DNA from 4 places in the Kitasatospora sp. NPDC057542 genome. Region 4 is predicted to be linked to each of the others. Evidence: riboswitches for the same ligand, from Rfam matches in the RefSeq annotation. Region 4 holds a riboswitch; each other region holds the start of a gene.
The links. A riboswitch is a leader RNA that binds a small molecule or an ion and turns the genes downstream of it on or off. The one in region 4 is predicted to bind cyclic di-AMP.

Region 1: it holds a riboswitch for cyclic di-AMP, as region 4 does, so the genes downstream of both, ACFU7Y_RS01720 (transglycosylase family protein) here and ACFU7Y_RS17305 (transglycosylase family protein) in region 4, are expected to answer to the same signal.
Region 2: it holds a riboswitch for cyclic di-AMP, as region 4 does, so the genes downstream of both, ACFU7Y_RS14740 (peptidoglycan DD-metalloendopeptidase family protein) here and ACFU7Y_RS17305 (transglycosylase family protein) in region 4, are expected to answer to the same signal.
Region 3: it holds a riboswitch for cyclic di-AMP, as region 4 does, so the genes downstream of both, ACFU7Y_RS19105 (NlpC/P60 family protein) here and ACFU7Y_RS17305 (transglycosylase family protein) in region 4, are expected to answer to the same signal.

What each region holds. Positions count from the first base shown of each region.
Region 1 is NZ_JBHVFE010000006.1:13,677-19,510, reverse strand. Features, by position in the region: gene ACFU7Y_RS01735 (alpha-amylase family glycosyl hydrolase) at 1-617, shown strand, start outside; gene ACFU7Y_RS01730 (LacI family DNA-binding transcriptional regulator) at 643-1,662, shown strand; gene ACFU7Y_RS01725 (hypothetical protein) at 1,763-1,963, opposite strand; gene ACFU7Y_RS01720 (transglycosylase family protein) at 2,241-3,518, opposite strand; cyclic di-AMP (ydaO/yuaA leader) riboswitch at 3,505-3,706, opposite strand; gene ACFU7Y_RS01715 (hypothetical protein) at 4,128-5,087, opposite strand; gene ACFU7Y_RS01710 (DUF397 domain-containing protein) at 5,648-5,834, shown strand, end outside.
Region 2 is NZ_JBHVFE010000094.1:341-6,174, reverse strand. Features, by position in the region: gene ACFU7Y_RS14755 (HelD family protein) at 1-578, opposite strand, end outside; gene purB (adenylosuccinate lyase) at 688-2,127, shown strand; gene ACFU7Y_RS14745 (MFS transporter) at 2,135-3,676, opposite strand; cyclic di-AMP (ydaO/yuaA leader) riboswitch at 4,031-4,168, shown strand; gene ACFU7Y_RS14740 (peptidoglycan DD-metalloendopeptidase family protein) at 4,171-5,154, shown strand; gene ACFU7Y_RS14735 (DUF2470 domain-containing protein) at 5,373-5,834, opposite strand, start outside.
Region 3 is NZ_JBHVFE010000137.1:3,582-9,415, forward strand. Features, by position in the region: gene ACFU7Y_RS19095 (hypothetical protein) at 1-320, opposite strand, end outside; gene ACFU7Y_RS19100 (C40 family peptidase) at 413-1,459, opposite strand; gene ACFU7Y_RS19105 (NlpC/P60 family protein) at 1,688-2,812, opposite strand; cyclic di-AMP (ydaO/yuaA leader) riboswitch at 2,823-2,976, opposite strand; gene ACFU7Y_RS19110 (C40 family peptidase) at 3,314-4,351, opposite strand; gene ACFU7Y_RS19115 (NYN domain-containing protein) at 4,550-5,834, opposite strand, start outside.
Region 4 is NZ_JBHVFE010000117.1:1,511-7,344, forward strand. Features, by position in the region: partial or broken gene ACFU7Y_RS17290 (DUF501 domain-containing protein) at 1-229, opposite strand, end outside; gene ACFU7Y_RS17295 (septum formation initiator family protein) at 201-719, opposite strand; gene eno (phosphopyruvate hydratase) at 861-2,147, opposite strand; gene ACFU7Y_RS17305 (transglycosylase family protein) at 2,482-3,387, opposite strand; cyclic di-AMP (ydaO/yuaA leader) riboswitch at 3,393-3,561, opposite strand; gene ACFU7Y_RS17310 (cytochrome P450) at 3,781-5,106, opposite strand; gene ACFU7Y_RS17315 (SDR family NAD(P)-dependent oxidoreductase) at 5,384-5,806, shown strand.

The DNA.
Region 1 (5,834 bases), on a different contig from region 4:
AGCCCGGCCTCGGCACCCAGATCCGCACTCCCGGCGACCGCGAACTCGGCCTGCGCCGCGCCCGCGCCGCCACCCTGCTGATGCTCGCGCTGCCCGGCTCGGCGTACGTCTACCAGGGCGAGGAGCTCGGCCTGCCGGACGTCACCGACCTGCCCGACGAGGTCCGCCAGGACCCGTCCTTCTTCCGCCAGGCCGGCCAGGACGGCTACCGCGACGGCTGCCGCGTCCCGATCCCGTGGTCCGGCACCGAGGCCCCGTACGGCTTCGGACCGGTGGCCGGCGGGCCGTCCTGGCTGCCGCAGCCGACCGAGTGGGCCGAGCTGAGCGTCGAGGCGCAGACCGGCGACCCGACGTCCACCCTGGAGCTCTACCGCAGCGCGCTGGCCGTCCGCCGGGCGCAGTCCGACCTCGGCGCCGGCACTGGCGTCGAGTGGCTGGAGAGCCCCGAGGGCACCCTGGCTTTCCGTCGCGGCGCCTTCGTCTGCACCGTGAACACCACCGGCGAGCCGGTGCGGATCGCGGCCCCGGGCACGCTGTTGCTGGCCTCGGCGGACCTCGTGGTGGACGGTGGCGAGACGGTGCTGGCTCCGAACAGCACCGGCTGGTGGGCGGTCTGACGTGGTTGGAATAGGCTCTGGGACCGTGACTACGGCGCGACTCTCAGACATCGCGGCGCAGGCGGGGGTCAGTGAAGCCACCGTCTCCCGCGTGCTCAACGGCAAGGCGAACGTTTCCGCCGCCACCCGGCAGACCGTGCTGGCGGCGCTCGACGTGCTCGGGTACGAGCGGCCGACCCGCCTTCGCCAGCGCAGCGCCGGGCTGATCGGACTGATCACGCCGGAGCTGAGCAACCCGATCTTCCCCGCGCTGGCCCAGGTGATCGAGCAGGTGCTCAGCCGGCACGGCTACACCCCGGTGCTGTGCACCCAGACGCCGGGCGGGTCCACCGAGGACGAACTGGTGGAGATGCTGGTGGACCGGGGAGTGGCGGGCATCGTCTTCGTCTCCGGGTTGCACGCCGACAGCACCGCCGACCACGACCGCTACGCCCGGCTGGCCGGGCGCGGGGTGCCGTTCGTGCTGATCAACGGCTACAGCGAGAAGATCGACGCGCCGTTCATCTCGCCGGACGACCGGGCCGCGATGTGGATGGCCGTCCAGCACCTGGCCGAACTCGGGCACGAGCGGATCGGGCTGGCCGTCGGTCAGCGCCGGTACGTGCCGGTGCTGCGCAAGATCGAGGGCTTCACGGCGGCGATGTGCGAGGTGCTCGGACGCACCCGGGAGGAGGCCGAGAACCTCGTCCACCACACGCTGTTCAGCGTGGAGGGCGGGCACGCGGCGGCCGGCGCGCTGCTCGACAAGGGCTGCACGGCGATCGTCTGCGGGAGCGACATGATGGCGCTCGGGGCGATCCGGGCGGTGCGGCAGCGCGGGCTGTCGGTGCCGCAGGACGTGTCGGTGGTCGGCTTCGACGACTCGCCGCTGATCGCCTTCACCGAGCCGCCGTTGACCACGATCCGCCAGCCGGTCGAGGCGATGGCCACGGCGGCGGTGGACGCGCTGCTGGAGGAGGTCGGCGGAAACGCGGCCCAGCGCGGTGAGTTCATGTTCCAGCCGGAGCTGGTGATGCGCGGGTCCACCGGGGCCTGCGCGCGCTGAGCCCCGGCCGCCACGGTCGAACGAACGGGCCCCGGAGGGCGGTTGCTCTCCGGGGCCCGTTCGGCGTGCGCGCGGTCGGCCGTCGCGGGCCCTCAGGCGGTCAGCCCTCCTGGGTGGTGGGGCGGTCGACGGTCAGACGGTGTCCGTCGGCGGCCTCGCCGGTACGGGTCTCGGTGCGGCGGCCGCGGGCCAGGTAGTCGCGCAGGACCAGTTCGACGGCGTCCTGGGGGTTCTTGGTACCGGAGAGCATCATCGCGTCGATCGCGAGGTTCGCGTCGAGGGTGACGGTGACCTGGGCCATGTGACTCCTCCTCGGGTGCAGAGCAGCAGCATGCCCGTTGGGGCGGGGATCCACCACGGGATATGGCGGAACCGCCGGAGGGGGACCCCGAACCGTCGGCGGGAACGCCGGAACCCCCGGAGAGGAGCGACCAGACTCTCCCCGGGGGTGGTGGGTGGTCAGCGTGCGGATGACGACCGGCGGGTAACAGGTGACAGATGACAGATGTTGAAATCTGTTATCTGTTCTTCGTTATCCGTCGGCTGTCACCGGTTGCCCGCCCGCCGTTGCGCCGTCCTCAGACCCGGCCGGCGAAGTCCGGGGCCCAGTTGGCGATGCTCTGCTCACGGACGCCCGAGCTCGGGTTTGCGGCCTCGACGTACTTGCCGTTGCCGACGTAGATCGCGACGTGGTAGACGCCGGAGTCCTTGCCGTTGTTGGACCAGAAGAGCAGGTCGCCAGGCTGGAGGCTGTCCAGCGAGACGTGGGTGCTGGCGGCGGCCTGGTCGGCGGCGACGCGCGGGATGGAGATGCCCGCGGCGCGCAGTGCGGCTTGGGTCAGACCGGAGCAGTCCCAGCCGCCGTTGCCGGTGCCGCCGTAGACGTACGCCTGACCGACCTTCGACTCGGCGAAGGAGATCGCGGCGGCCATGCCGCTGGTGGCGGCGGGGGCCTGGGTCTGCGGAGCGGGCTTGGCGGCCGGCTTGGCGGCCGGGGCCTGCGCCTGGGTCTGGGTCTGCGCGGTCGGCCGGGCGTTCACCGCACCTCCGTTCGCGGACTGACCGGACTTCTGCGAGCGGTCGAACCAGGTGAAGTCCGAGCCGGCGGTGGAGGACCGGCCGGCCTGGCCGTTGCCGCCGAGGGACAGGTGCTGGCCCGGGTAGATGCTGTCCGGGCCCTCGGTCAGGGTGCCGCGGTTCAGCTCGTACAGCCGCTGCCAGCCGCCCTGCACGTTGTGCTGGTCGGCGATCGAGGACAGCCAGTCGCCCTCGACCACGGTGTAGTCCCCGCCCTGGACGGGCGCGGCGGGCGCGGCGGGCTTGGCGGCCGGGGTCTGGGGCTGCGCGGGCTTGGCGGCGGGCTTCGCGGCCGGAGCGGCCGGCTTGACGTTCTGCTGGACGGGCTTGGCGGCGGACGAACCGGCGGTGGAGCCCGCCGAGGTGTCGACCGAGGCGGCGGCGCCGCCCTTGGTGAGGCCGGCCTGGACGGAGCACACCGGCCAGGCGCCGGGGCCCTGCGAGGCGAGGACCTTCTCGGCGACGGCGATCTGCTGGTCCTTGGTGGCTAGGTCGGCGCGTGCCGCGTAGGTCGTGCCACCGAAGGCGGACCAGGTGCTGGAGGTGAACTGGAGGCCACCGTAGAAGCCGTTGCCGGTGTTGATGCTCCAGTTGCCGCCGCTCTCGCACTGGGCGACCTTGTCCCAGGTGGCGACGGAGGCGGCGGAGGCGGCGCCGGAGGTGAGGCAGGGGACGGTGAGGCCGACGCCCGCGACGCCGAGGGCGGCGATCACGCGGTGGGTGCGGCTGGACAGGCGAGTGCCGTTGGTGGGCAGCATGAAGACGCGGTCCTCTCCCACGCCTGCGAGGTGAGCTGTCGGATTCGGGCTGGAGTTGCCCGGCCGCGCGGTGGGCGCGGCTTCACCCCTAGCCCTGGACCGTTCCGGAGACCGGCCCGGGGCGACTTACCTGTGGGTCCCCCGCTCCTGCCGTGGTGCGTTTTCGCGCTGCCAGGACATCCGACGGCAGGACTCGGCGTTGCGGATGAACCGGGTTCGTGTGGTTACGAACGGGGAGCACGTTAATCAGACTTAAGTTCAAACTGCAAATGGCTGTGATGTACATCACGGTTTAGTCGAAACTGCCAAAATTGCAGCCAGTCATGATCGCAAATGATCATTTGTGCGCAACGCTATTGCGGGAATCCACAACTGGCTCCGCCTCAGGAAGGCCGTGACGGTGCGTCGAATTGCGGAGCGGCTTACTCGGACAGGTGGGGGAGCGGCCGCGATTCGCGCGCCTGGACGGGCGCCCCCTATTTCCTTTCAAATAGCACCAGAACGGACATTTCACTTCGTTGCCGTTCGGCTCCCGCACGGGACGCACGGGGCAAGAAGGGGAAAGCGAAGGGTCCGGAACGCAAGCCGTTCCGGACCCTTCGGTGCGCGCGAACCGGCGCGCGGTGTCGACTACTGCCCCGAGGCTCCCTCGGTGGCCGCGTGGGCGCCACGAGTGCCCTCCACGGCCCCCTCGGCCTCGGCGGCGGCCGCCGCCTCCGCCTCGGCCCGCGCCAGGTCCTCCGGGGACGGCGCGGGCAGTGCGGCCAGGTACGTAGAGGCGATCAGCTGGCCGACCGACGGGTACGCGCCCAGCGGCGCGGCCGACGGGCAGCCGGTCTCCTCGGCGGCGGTGGCGAGCAGCTCGGAGTCCGCCTCCGGGCCGATCACCAGCGGGGCCAGCGCCGGGCGCTGCGAGCCGGTGTCCTTGAGGTGGTTGACGGCCGCGGCCACCGAGCCGGGCACGTCGAGCGCGGCGGCGACGACCGGCACGGCCAGTCGGGCGGCCAGCAGCACACCGGTGATGCCGGCCGCGGCGGCCGCGTCCTCGCCGCCGACGGTGGTCAGCACCACGCCGTCCGCGGCGGTCGCGATGGCGAACAGCCGGGCGCGGTCGGCCCGGGCCAGCCCGGCCTCGGACAGTCGGACGTGCACGGCCTCGGCCAGCAGCGGGTGCGGGCCCAGCGGGTCGGTGACGGGCGCGCCGTACTCGGCGGCGATCGCGTGAAGCTCGGTCAGGAAGGTGTGTGGGCCGGGCACCAGCGGCACCAGGACGGGCGTCGGCAGCCCGGCCTCGGCGGCCAGGGTCAGCAGCTCGGCCACGGTGCGGTCCTCGCCGCCGGGGCCCTCGGTGCCGTCGCCGGCGAGGTAGCCGACCGCGGTCTGGACGCCGTTCTGCTCGGTGCGGACGATCGAGAGCAGCTCCTCGACGACCGAACGGGACTCGGGCCCGGCGGTCGCGGGCACGGCGAGCACCAGGGCCGGGGCGCCGGCCGGGATCTCGGGGCGCTCGGGACGACGGTGGCGCCCCCGCGCACGGGAGCCTGGGGTGCGGACGGGCAGTGGCGCGCCCGGGATGGCTGCGGTGCTCATGCCGGAGATCGTAGGACATCTGCCCGTCCGGCTTGCAGTCGGCTGCCGTTCGGGTTTCGCGTGGCCGCCGCGCGGACTCGGTGCGTCTCCGAAGCCGGTCCGGGCCTATTGCCTACAATCCGGACATTCCTCGCCCAGCCCGCTCGCAGTCGCCGGTGGTCGCACACGACGTAATCCGAGGGGGCGGGCGTTGCATCTGTGGCGCGTGAGATGTCTCACAGCATAGGGGTGGCCTGACGGAGGGTCACGGGGGTGCGACTCCCGGCATTCGAAGATCAACATTTAGCGGGGAAGTGCTCACGGCCGGTTATCGCGAGCTCGGCGATTCCATCGGCTATGTCCGTTTACGTACCGTCAGGAGAAGGGCCCGTGAAGAGTTCGGGGCTGCGGATAAAAAGCCCCGTGCACCTGCAATGTCCCGTGCTGATGCACGTGCACTGCGGCTATCATCGCGTCAAGTGAGGCGTTGTGCCGGGCCGGTACGGGGCCGGTCCGTTCGTTCGGCGGTGCCGGGGGGCGCCGCGCTGGACGACAACTCCGGAGCTCTTCGGGAGATTTCTATGCACGACTCGCAGGACACGCACGGCTCGTACGACACCTACAACGGGATGGCTGCCGCCGATCTCCAGGGGGTGGTCTGGCAGAAGAGCCGGCACAGCAACTCCCAGGGCAACTGCGTCGAGTTCGCGGCCCTGCCGGGCGGCGATGTGGCGATGCGCAACTCGCGGTTCCCGGACGGTCCGGCCC
Region 2 (5,834 bases), on a different contig from region 4:
GTGGCGACGGCGGTGCCCATCCGGCCGGTGCGCTCGCGGTCGAGGGCGGCGAGCAGCGCGGCCTCGCCGACCAGGGCGCGTCGACCGGACTCGTCCAGCCCGGCGAGGTCGAGCGCCTCGTCGTCCAGGCCGGTGAGGACGCGGCCCCGGGTGTGCAGGTGGCGGCGGCGCACCACGGGGCCGGGGTGGGCGGGGGTCGCGGTGTAGAACGGGCGGGCGGCCGGGGTGCGCCAGTCGAGCAGCAGCGGTTCGTACGCCTCGTCGGTGAGGCCGGTGCGGCCGATGTAGTGGACGGTGCCGTCGCGCTCGTCGAGCCGGCCGAAGCACAGGCCGCGCTCGACCGCGTCCAGCCGGGCGACGTGGCGGGCGGCCTCGCGCGCACGCACCTCGCGTTCCAGCCGGGCCTGGTGGGTGCCGCCGGGCGCGGCGCCGTCGTGGGCGTCGTCGGCGGCGCGGCGGGCCCGTTCGCGTACGGCGTCCAGCCGGGCGTAGAGCCGGGTGAGGTGGGCCTGCTCGGTGCGCAGGGCCGTGGCGAGGGCGCCGCTGGAGTTCCGTGCGTCCGCTGGAGGTTCGCTCATCGATGTGGTATCCTTGCGGTGAGGAGGCTGTGGAGCGTCATCTGAAAGGCGCTCAATTGACCCAGCCTACCCCATCCGCCGACGCCCGGCGTGACCTCGGCTGTTACTCTTGCGAAGCGTGAGCGCGAAGCCCCAGATCCCCAATGTCCTGGCCTCCCGGTACGCCTCGGCGACCCTGGCCCAGCTGTGGTCCCCCGAGCACAAGGTGGTCCTTGAGCGCCACCTGTGGCTCGCCGTCCTGAAGGCCCAGCAGGACCTCGGCGTCGAGGTGCCGGCGAACGCCGTCGCCGACTACGAGCGAGTGATCGACCAGGTCGACCTCGGCTCGATCGCGGCCCGTGAGCGGGTCACCCGTCACGACGTGAAGGCCCGGATCGAGGAGTTCAGCGAGCTCGCCGGGCACGAGCAGATCCACAAGGGCATGACCTCCCGGGACCTGACCGAGAACGTCGAGCAGCTGCAGATCCGTCAGTCCCTCGAACACGTGCGGGACCGTACGGTGGCCGTGCTGGTGCGCCTGGCCAAGCTGGCCGCCCAGCACTCCGAGCTGGTCATGGCCGGCCGCTCGCACAACGTGGCCGCGCAGGCCACCACCCTGGGCAAGCGGTTCGCGTCGATCGCCGACGAGCTGCTGGTCGCCTTCCGCCGTCTGGAGGAGCTGATCGCCCGCTACCCGCTGCGCGGGATCAAGGGCCCGGTCGGCACCGCCCAGGACATGCTGGACCTGCTCGGCGGTGACACCGGGAAGCTGGCCGAGCTGGAGCGCCGGGTCGCCGGGCACCTCGGTTTCGACCACGTGCTGACCAGCGTCGGCCAGGTCTACCCGCGCTCGCTGGACTTCGAGGTGCTCACCGCCCTCGTCCAGCTGGCCGCCGCGCCGTCCAGCCTGGCCAAGACCATCCGCCTGATGGCCGGCCACGAGCTGGTCACGGAGGGCTTCAAGGAGGGCCAGGTCGGCTCCTCCGCGATGCCCCACAAGATGAACACCCGCTCCTGCGAGCGCGTCAACGGCCTGGCCGTCATCCTGCGCGGCTACGCCTCGATGACCGGCGAGCTGGCCGGTGACCAGTGGAACGAGGGCGACGTCTCCTGCTCGGTGGTGCGCCGGGTCGCGCTGCCGGACGCGTTCTTCGCCTTCGACGGCCTGCTGGAGACCTTCCTCACCGTCCTCGACGAGTTCGGCGCCTTCCCCGCCGTGATCGAGGCCGAGCTGGACCGCTACCTGCCGTTCCTCGCCACCACCAAGGTGCTGATGGGCGCGGTGCGCGCGGGCGTCGGCCGGGAGGCCGGGCACGAGGTCATCAAGGAGCACGCCGTCGCCTCCGCGCTGGCGATGCGCGCGGGCGCCCGGGAGAACGAGCTGCTGGACCGGCTGGCCGCCGACGAGCGGATCCCGCTGGACCGGGCCGCGCTGGACGCGCTGCTGGCCGACCGGCTGTCCTTCACCGGTGCGGCCGGTGCCCAGGTCGCCGAGGTGGTCCGCCAGGTGGAGGCCGTCGCGGCCGCCTACCCGGAGGCCGCCAAGTACGCGCCGGCCGACATTCTCTGACGTCGGATCAGCTCTGAGCCGAGGGCCCTGCCGCCGGACCGGTGGCGGGGCCCTCGCGCGTCGTGGGGACGTGGCCCGGGTCGAACGGCGGGGTGGTGGTGCCGCACGGCCAGTCGCAGTTCGGCTCGGCCACCGCTTGCTCCTCGGGGGCGAGCACATTGCCCCGTACGGTCGCGGAGGCGATCAGCCCGCCGGCGACCAGCAGGCCCGCGCAGATCAGCATCGCGGTGTGGAAGGCGGAGTCGACCGAGGCGGGCACCCGGTAGGCGTCACCGCTCAGCCCGGCCAGCGCCGGCAGGGCGGCCACCGCGAGCAGGCCGGCCGCGCGGGCGGCGGCGTTGTTGACCCCGCTGGCGATGCCCGCGTGCCGGACGTCGACGGCGGCCAGCACGGTCGCCGTCAGCGGCGCGACCAGCACGGTCATTCCGCAGCCCATCACCGTGACGGCGGGTAGCACGTCCGCCCAGTACGAGGAGTCCGGGCCGATGCGCAGCATCAGCAGCACCCCGGCGGCGCACAGCATGGGACCGACGGTGAGCGGGATGCGCGGGCCGATCCGTTTGCCGAGGCGCCCGGCGCGCGCGGACAGCGCCAGCATCAGCACGGTGATCGGCACCAGCGCGAAGCCCGAGACCAGCGGCGAGAACCCGGACACGATCTGGAGCTGCACCACCAGCAGGAAGAAGACGCCGCTGAACGCCGCGTACACGCACAGGGTGACCAGGTTCACCGCGGTGAACAGCCGGGAGGAGAACAGGCCGAGCGGCAGCATCGGCTCGGGGGCACGGCGCTCGACGGCCACGAAGGCGGCGCCGGCCGTCAGCCCGATCGCCCCGCTGACCCAGACGGCGGGGGACAGGCCCTCGCCGGCCGCGGTCAGCGCGTAGGTGACCGCGCCGAGGGCGAAGGCGGCGAGCGCGGCACCGAGCACGTCGAAGCGGCCGGAGGCGTCCTTGTCCCGGCTCTCCGGCACCGAGCGGGTGGTGACCGCGACCACGGCGACGGCGAGCGGCAGGTTCAGCAGGAAGATCCAGCGCCAGCCGGGACCGTCCACCAGCCAGCCGCCGAGGAAGGGACCGACCGCGGCCGACACCCCGCCGAAGCCGGACCAGAGGCCGACCGCCGTCGAGCGGTCGTCAGGGTGGAAGACCGCCTGGAGCATGGCGAGCGAGCCGGGGGTGAGCAGTGCCCCGCCGATGCCCTGGACGGCGCGGGCGGCGATCAGCACCCGGATGTCCGGTGCGACGGCGCAGGCCGCGGAGGCGGCGGCGAACCAGACCACGCCGACCAGGAAGACCTTGCGCCGCCCGTACCGGTCGCCGAGCGCGCCGCCGAGCAGGATCAGGCCCGCCAGGGTGAGCAGATAGGCGTTCAGCGTCCATTGCAGGGACGCCAGGGAGGCACCGAGGTCGGCGCCGATCCGGGGCAGGGCGACGTTCACCACGGTGCCGTCGAGCATCGCCATGCTGGAGCCGAGCACCGTCGCCAGTAGTACCCAGCGCCCCTGCGCGGTGCCCAGGCGCAGGGTGCCGGTCTCGGAGGTGGCCACGGGCGAATCCTGCGCTGCCGGGGCGCACGTGACAAGGGTCACCGGTGGGTGTGTTGACCGAGGGCGGTGCGTGAAGGGGCGGGTGCGCTGCGTCGCGGATCTCGGCGCAGGGTCGTGGATCAGTGGCGGGGGGTGAATGGGTTGTGTACGTATCGTGCGGTCCGGCCTGCGGAGGGTCACTGGGTCCGGGGGGATCGTTGCCGTTTCAAGAGATCGACATTGCTTCACCCGAACGGATGGGTTTTAGTTCAGCGACCGCCCGGCCAGTCCGGACGGATCCACCGGGTGGAACGCCGAGTCCTGCCGCTGCCCGGTGGTTCGAAACGAACTCTGCACGGCAGGAGTGGGGGACCCACAGGTAAGTCGCCGGACCGGAGTTCGCGCCTCAGGGCGCGGGTGTCCAGGACCGGCTCGGGGTGAAGCCGCGCATGCGGCCGGGCAACTCCAGCCCGAACCCGACAGCTCACCTCGCAGGCGTCGGAGAGGAAAATTCCATGCCTGCTCAGGCCCGTCGTATCGCCCTGCCCCGCGCTGCCCGCATCGGCATCGCCACCGCCGTCACCGGTGTCTCCTTCGCCCTCCCGCTCGTGACCGCGGTGAGCGCCCAGGCCCACATCGTTCCGGCCGCCCCGGTCGCGCAGGCTGCCGCCTCCACCGGCGCCAAGCCGGCCGCGCAGGCCGCTGCTCCGGCCGCCCAGGCCGCGCAGGAGAGCTACCGCGTCGTCAGCGGCGACACCCTGTCCAAGATCGCCGCCGCCAAGAACGTCGAGGGCGGCTGGCACGCGCTGTACGAGCAGAACCGCTCGGTCGTCGGTGCCGACCCGAACCTGATCTTCCCGGGCCAGCAGCTCGCGCTGCCGGGCCACGCCGCCGCGCCGTCCGCCGACGCTGCTCCGGCGAAGCCCGCCGCACCGGCCAAGCCCGCCGCTCCGGCGACCCAGGCCACCACGCCGCAGGCCCAGGTCCAGGTGAAGACCGAGGCGGCCAAGCCGTCCGCGCAGCTCCAGACCCAGCTGCAGGTCGCCGCTCCGGCCCAGGTTGTGACCGCCACTCCGGTCGCCGCCGCCACCTCCGGCTTCGTCGCCCCGCTGGCCAACCCGAAGCTGGGCACCGCCTACGGCGTGGCCGGTTCGATGTGGGCTTCCGGCCACCACACCGGCCAGGACTTCATCGCCTCCACCGGCACCCCGCTGCGCGCCGTCGCCAACGGTGTCGTGGTCAAGGCCGGCAACGGCGGCGCCTACGGCAACCAGGTCGAGATCAAGCTCGCCGACGGCCACTACGCCGAGTACGCACACCTCTCCTCGATCGGTGTGAAGCTCGGTCAGGCCGTCACCGTCGGCCAGCAGATCGGCCTCTCCGGTGCCACGGGCAACGTGACCGGCCCGCACCTGCACTTCGAGATCCGCAACGGCTCGGAGTACGGCTCGGACATCAACCCGGTCGCCTACCTGCGCGCGCACGGCGTCGCGCTCTGAGCCCGAGGCACTCCGACCTCGCGGGGCCCTGAGCCCCGAAGGTTTCAGGAACCGCCGCTGCTGCGGGGCGAATCGATCCTCCGGGATGGTCATGTCGGGTGACCGCTCGACCGGGTGATCGCCGCACAGTGGACATGGGCGCGGGACACGCCCAGGCCGGCCCGGCTTCATGAGGACCTCCTCGTGGAGCCGGGCCGGCTGCTTCGTTCGAGCGGGAGTCAGTGCCGGTGGACCGGCAGGCCGTACCGGGCGGCGGCCAGCAGCTCGTGCATCCGGTGGCCGAAGTCGTCGGTGTCCCGAGCCGGTTCGGGAAAGGCCAGGCGGACGTCGCGGTGGCCGTGCGGGTGGTCCAGGCGCAGCACCAGGCCGTAGCGGTCCAGCGCGAGCGGGCGGACCTCCGGCTCGTGGGCGAGCACGGCCGGGTCCAGCAGCCGGGTGAGGACGTCGAGCGCCTCGGCGTGGTCGTCGGCGAGGTGGGTGAGCAGCGCGGCCTCGTGCCGGGCCAGCGGGTCGGGGGCGGCGAGGGCGAGGTCGTCGGCGGTGACTGCGCCGGTGCCGTACGGGGTGGCGAGGACGGCGTGGGCGACGTCCACCCGCAGGTGTACGCCGAGGCCGTCGTCGGTGAGGTGGGCCAGGTGCAGCCGGCCGGCCAGGGTGAGGCGGGCGCGGACGCGGTCGCG
Region 3 (5,834 bases), on a different contig from region 4:
CCCGCCCGGACCAGCTCGATCCGGCGCGGGTACACCACCGGGTACTCGTCGTACCCGGCGATCCGCACCGCCAGGTCGGCGGCGGCGGTCAGCCGCTCCGGCCCGCCGGAGGCGGCGAGCACCAGGTTGCGGTACCCCGCCTCGGCCACCGGCAGCCCGGCCCACGGCGGCGCCGAGCGCGCCCGCTCCGCGAGCGCGGCGGCCACCTCGCCGTGCCGGTCCGCCGACCGCGCCGGGCGTACCTCCGGGGCGGCCGGCTGCAGCGACAGCTGGGCCACTCCGCCGGCCGCGAGCAGCAGCGCACCCCGCCGGGACAGCACGCGGCGGGGACGGGGCCGGGGCCGGGCTGTCTCGGCGGGGTCGGCGGGGCCGGCAGGGTCGGTGGCGCCGGCGGGGCCGGACGGCAGGGCGCTCAGAGCCGGACCACCCCGGAGACCGGCATGGCGGTGACGCTCTCGTAGCGGACCTTGGCGCCCGGGCGGGGTGCGTGCACGATCACGCCTCCACCGGCGTACATGCCGACGTGGTGCATGTCCCGGTAGAAGATCACCAGGTCTCCCGGTCGCGCTTCGGACAGGCTGATCCGCTGCCCGGCGTACGCCTGGGCCTGCGAGGTGCGCGGCAGGGTCACTCCGGCCTGCCGCCAGCTGTAGTACATCAGACCGGAGCAGTCGAACGCGTGCGGCCCGGTGGCCCCGTAGACGTACGGGGAGCCGATCATCCGCACCGCGGCCGCCAGCGCGGCGGCCCCGCGCTCGGAGGCGGGCGGGGCGGTGCCGAGGTCCAGCCGGTCGGTGCCCCGGGTGGCGCGCTGCTCGGCGTCCCGGGCGTCCTGGGCCGTCATCCGGGCCCGCTCGGTGGCGTCCAGGCCGTTCAACAGCTTCTGCGCCTTGGCCAGCCGCTGCTGGATCTGCTGCTTGCTGTCGGCGAGCGAGCGGCGGGTCCGGTCGAGCTCGGCGAGCTTGCCGGCCGCCTCGGTGCGGCGCTGGTCGAGCCGGCGCTGCCGGGTGACCAGTTCGTGCAGAGTCTCCTGCTGGCGCACGGCGGCCTGGCCCAGGGTGCGGGCGCGGGCCAGGTAGCCCTCCGGGTCGGGCGAGAGGATCAGCTGGGCGGTCTGGGTCATCCCGCCGCCGCGGTACTCGGCCCCGGCCACCGTCGCCAGGTCGCCGCGCAGCTCGTTGAGCTGGTTCTGGGCGACGGCGATCTCGCCCTGGAGGATCGTGGTCTCGCCCTGGAGCCGCCGCTGGGCCTCCTGCGCCGCGTTGGCCTTCTCGGAAGCCTGCTCGGCCTCGTCGTACAGCTGTTCCACCTGTGCCGTGACGTCCTGACGGTCGGACGGGTCCGGGCTGCCGGGGGCGGCCTGGGCGCTGCCTCCGGTGGCCACGCCCAGCGCGGTGGCGGCGGCCGCGGTCAGCACCAGCGCCCGGGTGAGCAGTTGGGAACGGCGGTGCACGGGCATGGCGGCAGCGGCTCCAATCCTGCGGTGCGACCCCCGCCGCCGCACCACGACGGGCGGCCGTCGAGCGGGAGTCCGGTGGCAGACGTTAGCGAGTTCGGGCAAGCGAGTCCAAACCCCCACCAACCCGAATATTCGACCTCTAATCGGACATCAGATCGACCCCGCCGGAAAAGCCGCAGGCCCGGCCTTCCGTGGGGAAGACCGGGCCTGGAAGCGTCCGCGCGGGGATCAGACCCGCACGATGGAGGTCAGCGGCATGTTGGTGACCGCCTCGTAGCGCACCGACGCACCCGGCTTGGGCGCGTGCAGCACCTGGCCGTTGCCCGCGTAGATGCCGACGTGGTGGGCGTCGCTGTAGAAGATCAGCAGGTCGCCGGGCTGGGCCTGGGAGATGTCCGAACCGATCCGGGTGCCGGCCGAGGCCTGCGCCTGCGAGGTACGCGGCAGCGACACGCCGGCCTGGTTGAACGCCCAGACCATCAGGCCGGAGCAGTCGAAGGAGCCCGGGCCGGTGGCACCCCAGACGTACGGGCTGCCGACCTTGGACGCGGCGGCCGAGAGCGCGGCGGCACCGCGCGAGCTGCCGGCGGCCACCTTCACCGGAGCGGTGGTCGTGCCGCTCGCGAGGTCGCCGCGGCTGTTGTCGCGCGAGGCGCGGTCGGCGGCGGCCTTCGCGGCGTCGAGCTTCGCGGACTCCGCCTTCAGCTGGGCCTCGGCGGCGGCCTTCTCCTCGGCCTGCTGGAGCGCCCGGCGCTCCTGGTCGGTCAGTGTGTTGAGCAGGTCCTGGGCCGCCTTCAGCTTGCCCTGGACCTCCTCCTTGGAGGCCTTCAGCTGCTGGGTGGTCGACTCCAGCTCGGCGAGCTTGCCCTGGGCCTCGTTGCGGTCCTGGTCGAGCTTGCGCTGCTGCTCCTGGAGCTCCTTCAGCTGACCCTTCTGGGTGCTGCCGGCCTGGTTCAGCGTGCCGGCCTGGCTGAGGAAGTTGTCCGGGCTGGAGGAGAACATCAGCTGGACGGTCGGGGATATGCCCCCGTTGCGGTACTGCTCGCCGGCGATCTCGGCCAGGCCGCCCTGGAGCTCGGTGACCTGGGCCTGCTGACGGGCCACCTGGTCCTGCAGGCCGGAGACCTGCTTCTCCAGCTCCTGCTGCTTGGCCTGGGCGGCGTTGTAGTTCTCGGTCGCGACCTCGGCCTGCTCGTTGAGCTGGTCGACCTGCTCCTTGACCTGTTCCTTGGTCGGCTGCGGGTCCGCGTGGGCGCCGGACTGCGCGGAGAGGGCGACGGCTGCGGCGGCGACACCGGTCAGGATCGAGACGCGGGCGCGACCGGCGGGCTTGGGACGACGATGGGACGCCACGAAGGCGGACTCCTTCTTCCTACGTCCGCCTACCGGGTGAGCTGACGGGTTCGGGCCGGAAGCATGCCCTACGACGCCTCACGGCCGTTCCACCGGCCGACCTGGCGCCGATTCACCCCGGAGGAACGTGGTTCCCCGGCTCCGCTCCACAGCGCCCCCGAAAACTGGGCTCCCCTGTCGGGCAGTCGCTTCGACCTGCCCCGCTGCCTCGCGAACTCGGCGGTAACCACCGCCGCCACCCTGGCTGGGCGATCGACAGTGCGGTGGTTCGGGGCACGACCCTAGTAACTGAACCGTGATCCGTTCAAATCCTTGTCAGAAAAAAGACGGAAGATTACCCAAGTTCCTTTGTGAAAATGACCGATGGTGACCAGTGGCACACGCAAGGCTGATCGGTTCTCAGCATGCGGCCGCAAAGAGGCCGGAAACCCGAACGCCACCCCCGCACGGAGGTGGCGTTTTTCACAGGCCCCGGAGGAGCCCCTCGGGCATGTCGGTCCGTCAGACCCGGCGGATGGTGTTGATCGACATCGCGTCGGCCTTCATCACCTTCACCACGTCACCGGTGTGCGGCGCGTGGACCACCATGCCGTTGCCGATGTACATCCCGACGTGGTGCATGTCGGCGCCGTAGATCACCAGGTCGCCCGGCTGGGCCTGGTCCAGCGAGGGCACCCGGGTGCCGTAGTGGCCCTGCTCCTGCGAGGTGCGCGGCAGCGAGACGCCGGCCTGCCCGTACGCCCAGACCATCAGGCCCGAGCAGTCGAAGGTGGTCGACCCGGTGGCGCCCCACACGTACGGCGAGCCCTGCTTGCTCATCGCCTTGGACATCGCCACGGCCGCGTAGCCGCTGGCCGGCGGCAGACTGCTGAGGTCGACCCGGTCGCTGCCGCGCGAGGCGCGGTCGTCCTGCGCCTGCTGGGCCCGCAGCGCGGCGCGGTCGGCGGCGCTCAGCGAGTTCAGCAGGTCCTGGGCGGCCTTCAGCTTGGTGTTGACGTCCGCCTTGGCCTGGTTCAGGTCCTTGGTGGTGGTGTCCAGCGAGGCGAGCACGGCGGCCGCCTCGGTCTTCTCCTGGTCCAGCCGGCGCTGCTGGTCCAGCAGCCCCTTGAGCGCCTCGGCCTGGCTGGTGCTGGCCTGCTGGACGGTGGAGGCCTTCTCCAGGTAGCCGGACGGGTCGGAGGAGAGCATCAGCTGGACGGACGGGTCGATGCCGCCGGTGCGGTACTGCTCGCCCGCCACCTCGGCGAGGCCGCCCTGGAGCTGGGTCATCTGCTCCTGGCTGCGGGCCACCTGGTCCTGCAGCTGGTCGGCCTGCTTGCGCAGCTGGTCGGCCCGCTCCTTGGCTCCGTTGTACTTCTCCGCCGCCTGCTCCTGCTCCTCCTGGAGCTGGTCGATCTGCGCCTTGACGTCCGATTTGTTCGGCTGCGGCGCAGCGTGCGCGGCCACCTGGGCGGAGAGGGCGACCGCAGTCGCAGCGGCAGCGGTGAGCACGGAGATCCGCGCGCGGCTCGGCTGCTTGGGACGGCGGTGGGAGGCCAAGGGACCGGCTCCTTCTTTCATCGGACTCACCCGATGGGATGAGGTTCCAGAAAATAGGTTTGACGCCAGACCCTAGTGAAGATCTATCCGTTTTGCCACTCCCCCGAAGGCGTGAACTCCGGTTTCCACACCGACTTCACGAAAGCCGCGCATCGCCTCGGAACCGCGCCTGACCAGGCATCATGCGGCCCGGTGGGTTCAGGGCCGGGCCAGCCGGTTCAGCAGCAGCACCGACGCCACGGGGCGCGCGCCCGCCTTCCGCACGCCCTCCGCGACCTCCCGGTCGGTGGACACCACCACCACCGGGCGGCCCTGCGGTTCGGCCCGCACCAGGCGGCGGATCAGCTCGTCGGCCGTCTCCCCGGTCCGGCTGAACCGCACCCGGACCCCGCGCGGCGGCGCCATGATCACCGGGACGTCCAGGTCCTGCCCGTCGAACACACAGGTGACCTCCGCCTGGGTGCGCTGGGCCAGCATCGCCAGCCCGCCCAGCAGCCGGATCCGCTGCTGCTCCAGCGGCAGCGTCGGATAGCCGGTCTTGGTCACGTTGTAGCCGTCCACCACCAGGTGCACCTGAGGAATCGCCAGCAGCTGGTCCAACAGCGCCGGATCGTCCTCGGCCAGCCCGCGCCGGGCCACGTCGTGCGGGGAGGCCGCCCCCGGCACCACCGCCTCCACCAGGTCCGCCGGGCGGATCTGGGAGACCGGCAGCGCCAGCTCCCGCTGGAGTCCCTGGGCCGACTGCAGCACGGCGTCCAGCAGCAGCCGCAGCCGCATGTCCTCGACACTGCGCCCCTCGCGGGCCGACCGGCGGCCCTGCTCGACCGCGTTCTCCAGTTCGGAGACCCGGTGCCTGAGCCTGCGCGCCTCGATCTCGGCCGCGCCGCGCTCGGCCGCGGCCTGCGCCTTCACGGCCTCCAGCTCGCCGGCCACCCGGCGGGTCTCGGCCTGCGCCCGGCGGGTGTCGCTCTCCAGTGACCGCACCTTCTTGCGCAGCGACTCCGCCTCCTTGCGGACCCCGTCGGACTCGGCCCGCTGCCGGTCCATGTCCGCCCGCGCGGAGGCCCGCACCTCGGCCAGCTCGGCCTGCAGCTTCTCCATCAACCGGGCCGCCTCCGCGGCCGCGTCCTCGGCGCCGGCCCGCTCGGCCTCCTCGCCGACCTCGGCCACCAGCCGGCTCCAGCCCGGCGAACGCACCAGGTAGGCGGCGGCCGCGATGTCCATCGGATCGGCCGCGCCCGGGACGGTGCCCGACTCCAGCGACTTCACCAGGTCCGGCTGCCCCAGGCGCAGCCGCTCCGCTATCCGTACCCGGAAGGCGGGCTCCGCCTCCAGCGCCGCCGCCAGCGCGGTGGCCGCGTACTTGGCCCGTCGCGCCGGGGTGAACTTGACGTACTGGCGCAGGCCCTGCGGGAGCTCGGTCGACGGCAGCCCGCCGAGCGCGTCCGAGGCCAGCCCGACCACGCGTCGGCGCACGCCCTCG
Region 4 (5,834 bases):
CGATCAGCGAGGCGGCCTTGGGGCAGGTCAGGTAGTAGAGCGTGGGGAACGGCGTGCCGTCCGGCAGCCGGGGCGCCGTCTCCACGACGTCCGGGTTGCCGCAGGGGCAGCGGTGCGCCACGCCGCGCAGGCCGCGCGGCACCCGGCCGAGCTGGGCGGCGATGGCCGCGACGTCGGCGTCGGAGACGGTGGGGTGGTTCTCAGTGGTCATGGGGGGAGGTGTCTCCAACGGGGGACGGTGGGAGCGGAAGGGGGGTGGCGGGGGCCGCCGCAGCGGTGTCGGCGGCGTCCACCGAGTCCCAGATGCCGACGTACCAGGGCTTGGCGGCCTTCGCCTCGCCGGCGCTTCCGGGAGCTGCGTTCTGGGAAGAGGCGGCACCGGCCGCGGACGAGGAGGGCTGGGCGGAGGACTGACCGGCCGGATCCACCGCGATGTACGGGGTCTCCCCCGGCACCGCGTAGTGCAGCCGGGCGCGGGCCTGCGCCTTGACGTACTCCGGGTCCTGCCAGCGGGCCTTCTCCCGGCGCAGCTGCTCGACCTGCTGGCGCGCGTGGTCGGCCTTCGCCCGCTGGGCGGAGATCTCGGCGCGCTGGGAGATGAACTGCCGCGTCGGGTAGGCGAGGATCGCCACCAGCGAGCAGAGCACCAGGACGAGGACGGTCGCCCGGCTCGTGAACCGGGGCCGGGCCGCCAAGCCCGGGATCCTCCAGCCAGCCATCTCCCGTATCCCCTCCTGGTCGCGACGGTGCCCCGCCGTCCACCCTACGGGGTGAACGGCGGGGCACCGGTCAGGCGTGCGCTACCGGGAACGCCCGGCCCTCGTGCTTGCCGTGCTCGACAGTCCGCGTGGCGGTGCTGATCACTCCGCGGAGCGGAAGCGCGGGAAGGCGCCGCGGCCGGCGTACTCGGCGGCGTCGTCGAGGATCTCCTCGATGCGCAGCAGCTGGTTGTACTTGGCGACGCGCTCGGAGCGGGCCGGGGCACCGGTCTTGATCTGGCCGCAGTTGGTGGCGACGGCCAGGTCGGCGATGGTGACGTCCTCGGTCTCGCCGGAGCGGTGCGACATCATGCAGCGGTAGCCGTTGCGCTGGGCCAGCTCGACGGCGTCCAGGGTCTCGGTCAGCGAACCGATCTGGTTCACCTTCACCAGCAGCGCGTTGGCGGTGCCGGTCTCGATGCCGCGGGCCAGGCGGGCCGGGTTGGTGACGAACAGGTCGTCGCCGACCAGCTGGACCTTGTCGCCCAGCTTCTCGGTCATGGCCTTCCAGCCGTCCCAGTCCGACTCGTCCAGCGGGTCCTCGATGGAGACCAGCGGGTAGGCGGCGACCAGCCCGGCGTAGTACTCGATGAGCTCGGCGGAGGTGAGCGCCTTGCCCTCGAACTGGTAGGCACCGTCCTCGTAGAACTCGGAGGAGGCGACGTCCAGGGCCAGCGCGACGTCACGGCCGGGCACGTAGCCGGCCTTCTGGATGGCCTCGACGATGAGGTCCAGGGCCTCGCGGTTGGAGTCCAGGTTCGGGGCGAAGCCGCCCTCGTCGCCCAGACCGGTGGACAGGCCGCGCTCCTTCAGCACGCCCTTGAGCGTGTGGTAGACCTCGACGCCCCAGCGGACGGCCTCGGAGAAGGACTCCGCGCCGATCGGGGCGATCATGAACTCCTGGATGTCGACGTTGGAGTCCGCGTGCGAACCGCCGTTGAGGATGTTCATCATCGGGACCGGCAGGACGTGCGCGTTCGGGCCGCCCAGGTAGCGGAACAGCGGCAGGTCGCTGGCCTCGGAGGCGGCGTGCGCGACGGCCAGCGAGACGCCCAGGATGGCGTTGGCGCCGAGCGAGGACTTGTCCGGGGTGGCGTCCAGGTCCAGCATGGCCTGGTCGATCAGGCGCTGCTCGGTGGCGTCGTAGCCGACCAGCTCCGGGCCGATCTGCTCGATGACGGCCAGGACGGCCTTCTCGACGCCCTTGCCGAAGTAGCGGTTCTTGTCACCGTCACGCAGCTCCAGCGCCTCGAAGGCACCGGTGGAGGCACCCGACGGGACAGCGGCACGACCCGTGCTGCCGTCGTCGAGGCCGACCTCGACCTCGACCGTGGGGTTGCCGCGCGAGTCGAGGATCTCACGGGCTACGACGACATCGATGGACGGCACGAGGCATCTCCTTGCGGAAGCAGGGTCCGGTCTGACGGTGGTGCTGTCAGCAGGACGATTGCGGAGTCGTTACGACCAGAGCCTAACCGCCCGGGCTCCCGGGGCCACGCCGACCTCGGTCCCGTCTCAGCGTGTGGCCCCACTACCCGCCGGTAGTTCACCTGCTTGCCCCAGCTTGTCCCACCGGAGCGGGCGAATGCGGACGAAGGGGACCGGTAGGACCGGCCCCCTTCGGACGTCGGGACGCAACGGCGTCGGCTCCGCGTGCGACGGCCCGGCGCCGGACATGACGGACCGGCGTCGGGCACGACGGCCCGGCGCCGGCCGCGACGGCTCAGCCGAGGTGCAGCACCTGGCCGGGCAGGATCAGGTTCGGGTCGCCGCCGACGGTGGCGTGGTTCTGCTCGTACAGCGCGCTCCAACCGCCGGACACGCCCTGGGCGGCGGCGATGGTCGACAGGGTGTCACCCGCGCGGACCGTGTAGTCGTGGCCGGCGGCCTGCGGGGCCGGCTGCGCGGCGTGCGGGGCGTACTGCGGCTGGGCGGCGGCCTGGCCGGCGTACTGCTGGTAGACGCTCTGGTGGCTGGTCCAGTACCAGGCACCGTTGTTCTGGTACCAGTACACCTTGGCGTCGGCGTCCCAGCCGGCCTTGCCGGAGAAGCCCGGGGTCTGCGGCTGCGCCTGCTGCTGCGGGGCGGCCTGCTGGACCGGCTGCGCGGCGGGCTTCTGCACCGGCTTCTGGGCGGCCTGCTTCTGCGCGACCGGCTTCTCGGCCGGCTTGACGGCGGGCTTCGGGGTCTGCTGCTTGGGGGCGGACTGCGCCTTGGCGTCCGAGGAGGTGTCGACCACGGCCGGGGCACCGCCCTTGGTCAGACCGGCCTTCTGGGAGCAGACCGGCCAGGCGCCCGGACCCTGCGAGGCCAGCACCTTCTCGGCGACCGAGATCTGCTGGGCCTTGCTGGCCTGGTTGGCCTGCGGCGCGTAGGCGGTGCCGCCGTACGCCTTCCAGGTGCTGGAGGTGAACTGGAGGCCGCCGTAGAAGCCGTTGCCGGTGTTGATGCTCCAGTTGCCGCCGCTCTCGCACTGGGCGACGGAGTCCCAGGTGGAGGCCGGGGCCGCGGAGGCGCCGGTGGCGGTGAGGAGCGGCATCGCGAGTCCGACGCCGGCCACACCGGCGACGGCGATGGCCTTCTCGGCCTGGGTGCGACGACGGTGACGGCCAGTTCCAACGAACAGCATGAAGAGGTCCCTCTCCGCACGCCTGCGAGGTGAGCTGTCGGGTTCGGACCGGGAGGTGGCCCGGCCGCCGTACGCGGAAACGATTCCGCTCGGGCGGCTTCACCCCAAGCCGTGGGGAGACGGCAACAAACCTGGTTCCCCCGCCCCTGCCCAGGGTTCTGGTCGGTTTCCCGTGGCGCGGCGGGCAGGATTCGGCGTTCCGCGTACGAGGTCCGCAGCTGCGAACTCCAGGGAGAGTAGACAGATCATCAGACTAATCACAAGCTCATATCGTCGATATCACACGAGAATTACGGCCCGTGTCCGATCGCCTACCAACGGCGGCGTTATGTCCGGATTGATGGGCGTTCACACCCTCGCCGGTAGGCGATCGGCGACGTCCGTCGCGTGACCTCAGCGCGCCGAGGGCGCGGAAGGGGCATGCGGAGGCGCGTGCGGGGAGCGGCCCTCCGGGCTGAATTCCACCGGGAGTTCGCGCAGCCCACGCATGATCAGACCGCCGCGCCAGCGCAGGTTCTCCGGGCTTTCCGCGAGCCGCAGATCGGGCAGCCGGGAAAGCAGCGTGGCCAGCGCGGCGCGCCCTTCCATCCGGGCCAGCGGGGCGCCGATGCAGTAGTGGATGCCGTGCCCGAACCCCAGGTGGGGGTTGTCGGCCCGGGCCAGGTCGAGGGTGTTCTCGGCCGCGAACCGCGCCGGGTCGCGGTCCGCCGCCGCCAGCACCACCAGCACCGGGTCGCCGACCGGGATGTCCACCCCGCCGATGGTCAGCGGCCGGGTCGCGAACCGCCAGGTCGCCAGCTCCACCGGCCCGTCGTAGCGCAGGAGTTCCTCGATCCCGGTCTCCAGCAGTGCGGTCTCCCCGCGCGCCACCGACTCCTGCAGCAACCGGCGCTGCTCCGGATTGCGCAGCAGCGCGTAGGTGCCGTTGCCGATCAGGTTGATGGTGGTTTCGAACCCCGCGAAGATCAACACGAAGCACATGGCGGCGGCCTCGTTCTCCGTCAGGTGCTCGCCGTGGTCGCTGGCCCGGATCAGGCCGGAGATCAGGTCGTCACCGAGGTCGGCCCGCTTGCGGTGGATGAGGTCCACCAGGTAGGCGCGGATGCGCTTGACCGCCCGGCCCACGCCGCCGCGCTGCCCGCCGTGGTGGCGGATCATCATGCCCGCCCAGTCCCGCAGATCGTCCTGGTCCTCGGCCGGCACGCCCAGCATGTCGCAGATCGCGTAGATGGGGAGCGGGAAGGCGAACTCGTGGATCAGGTCCGCCGAACCGCGCTGCGCGAAGCCGTCGATCAGCCGGTCGGTGAGCTGCTGCACCCGCGGCTCGAACTCGGCCACCCGGCGTGGGGTGAACGCCTTCGACACCAGCCGGCGCAGCCGGGTGTGGTCCGGCGGGTCGATGTTCAGCAGGTGGGTCATCAGGTCCGCCTGCCGCTCCCCCGGAATGCCCACCCGGCCGGTGCGGTGCGCCTGCCCGCTGTGGTGCGCCGGGTTCTTCGACAGCCGGCTGTCCGCGAGCGCCTGCCGGGCGTCCGCGTACCGGGTCACCAGCCAGGCGTCGACGCCGCTCGGCAGCGTGGTGCGGTGCACCGGGGCGTGCTCGCGAAGCCAGGCGTAGGCGGGGTACGGGTCGGCGGCGAACTCCCAGGTGAACAGCTGCGGGGCGGTGGCGTCGGAGGGCGCGGCGGCGGGACGGGCGGGGTCGGGCTGAGCTGGCATGGACCGACCGTATCCGGTGCGACGGGGGACCCTCCCTCCGGCGGGCCGCCGCTCCGCCGCCGGCGGATCGCATCCGGCGCGCCAACACCCCGTGGCACGGCCATGGACGGACCGTGGACAGCCCGTGGACAGCTCTTGGCCGACTCTTGGCCGCGGGGCGGGCGTGAGCCTGGTCACCTGAGGGGTAATCCCTGTTGCGGAGGGTCAGGACCTGCCTACGATCCTCCGCAGTACGCGTGGGCGCCGGTGCGGTGTCGTCCACAGGGAGGAGCAGGCCATGCGGGTCAGCGGGTCAGTCGTCGTCATCGCGGTCCTCGACGGCGGGTCGGGCGCGGGCCTCGCCCGCCGGTTCGCCGCGGCCGGCGCCACCGGAATGCTGATCGCCGACCAGCACGTCGGCATCGCCGAGGACCTCGCCTCCGAGCTCGACCGGCCCGGCTGCCCCGTCGTCGGCGTCTGCGGCGACATCCGCCGCCCCAGCGACGTCGCCGCCCTCGTGGACACCGCCGAGAAGCACCTCGGACCGATCGACCTGTTCGCCGTGGCCGGCCCGGACGGCGAGCGGATCGTCTCGCTGGCCGAGCTGCCCGACCACCTCGACCTGGAGCGCCTCGCCGAACTCGTCGTCCTCGTCGGCGAGGCCATCGGCGAACTCGTCCCGCCGCAGCGGCGCCCTGAGCCCGCCGCCACGGCGGCCTGAGGCCCGTCACTCCAGGCCCGGGCCCGTC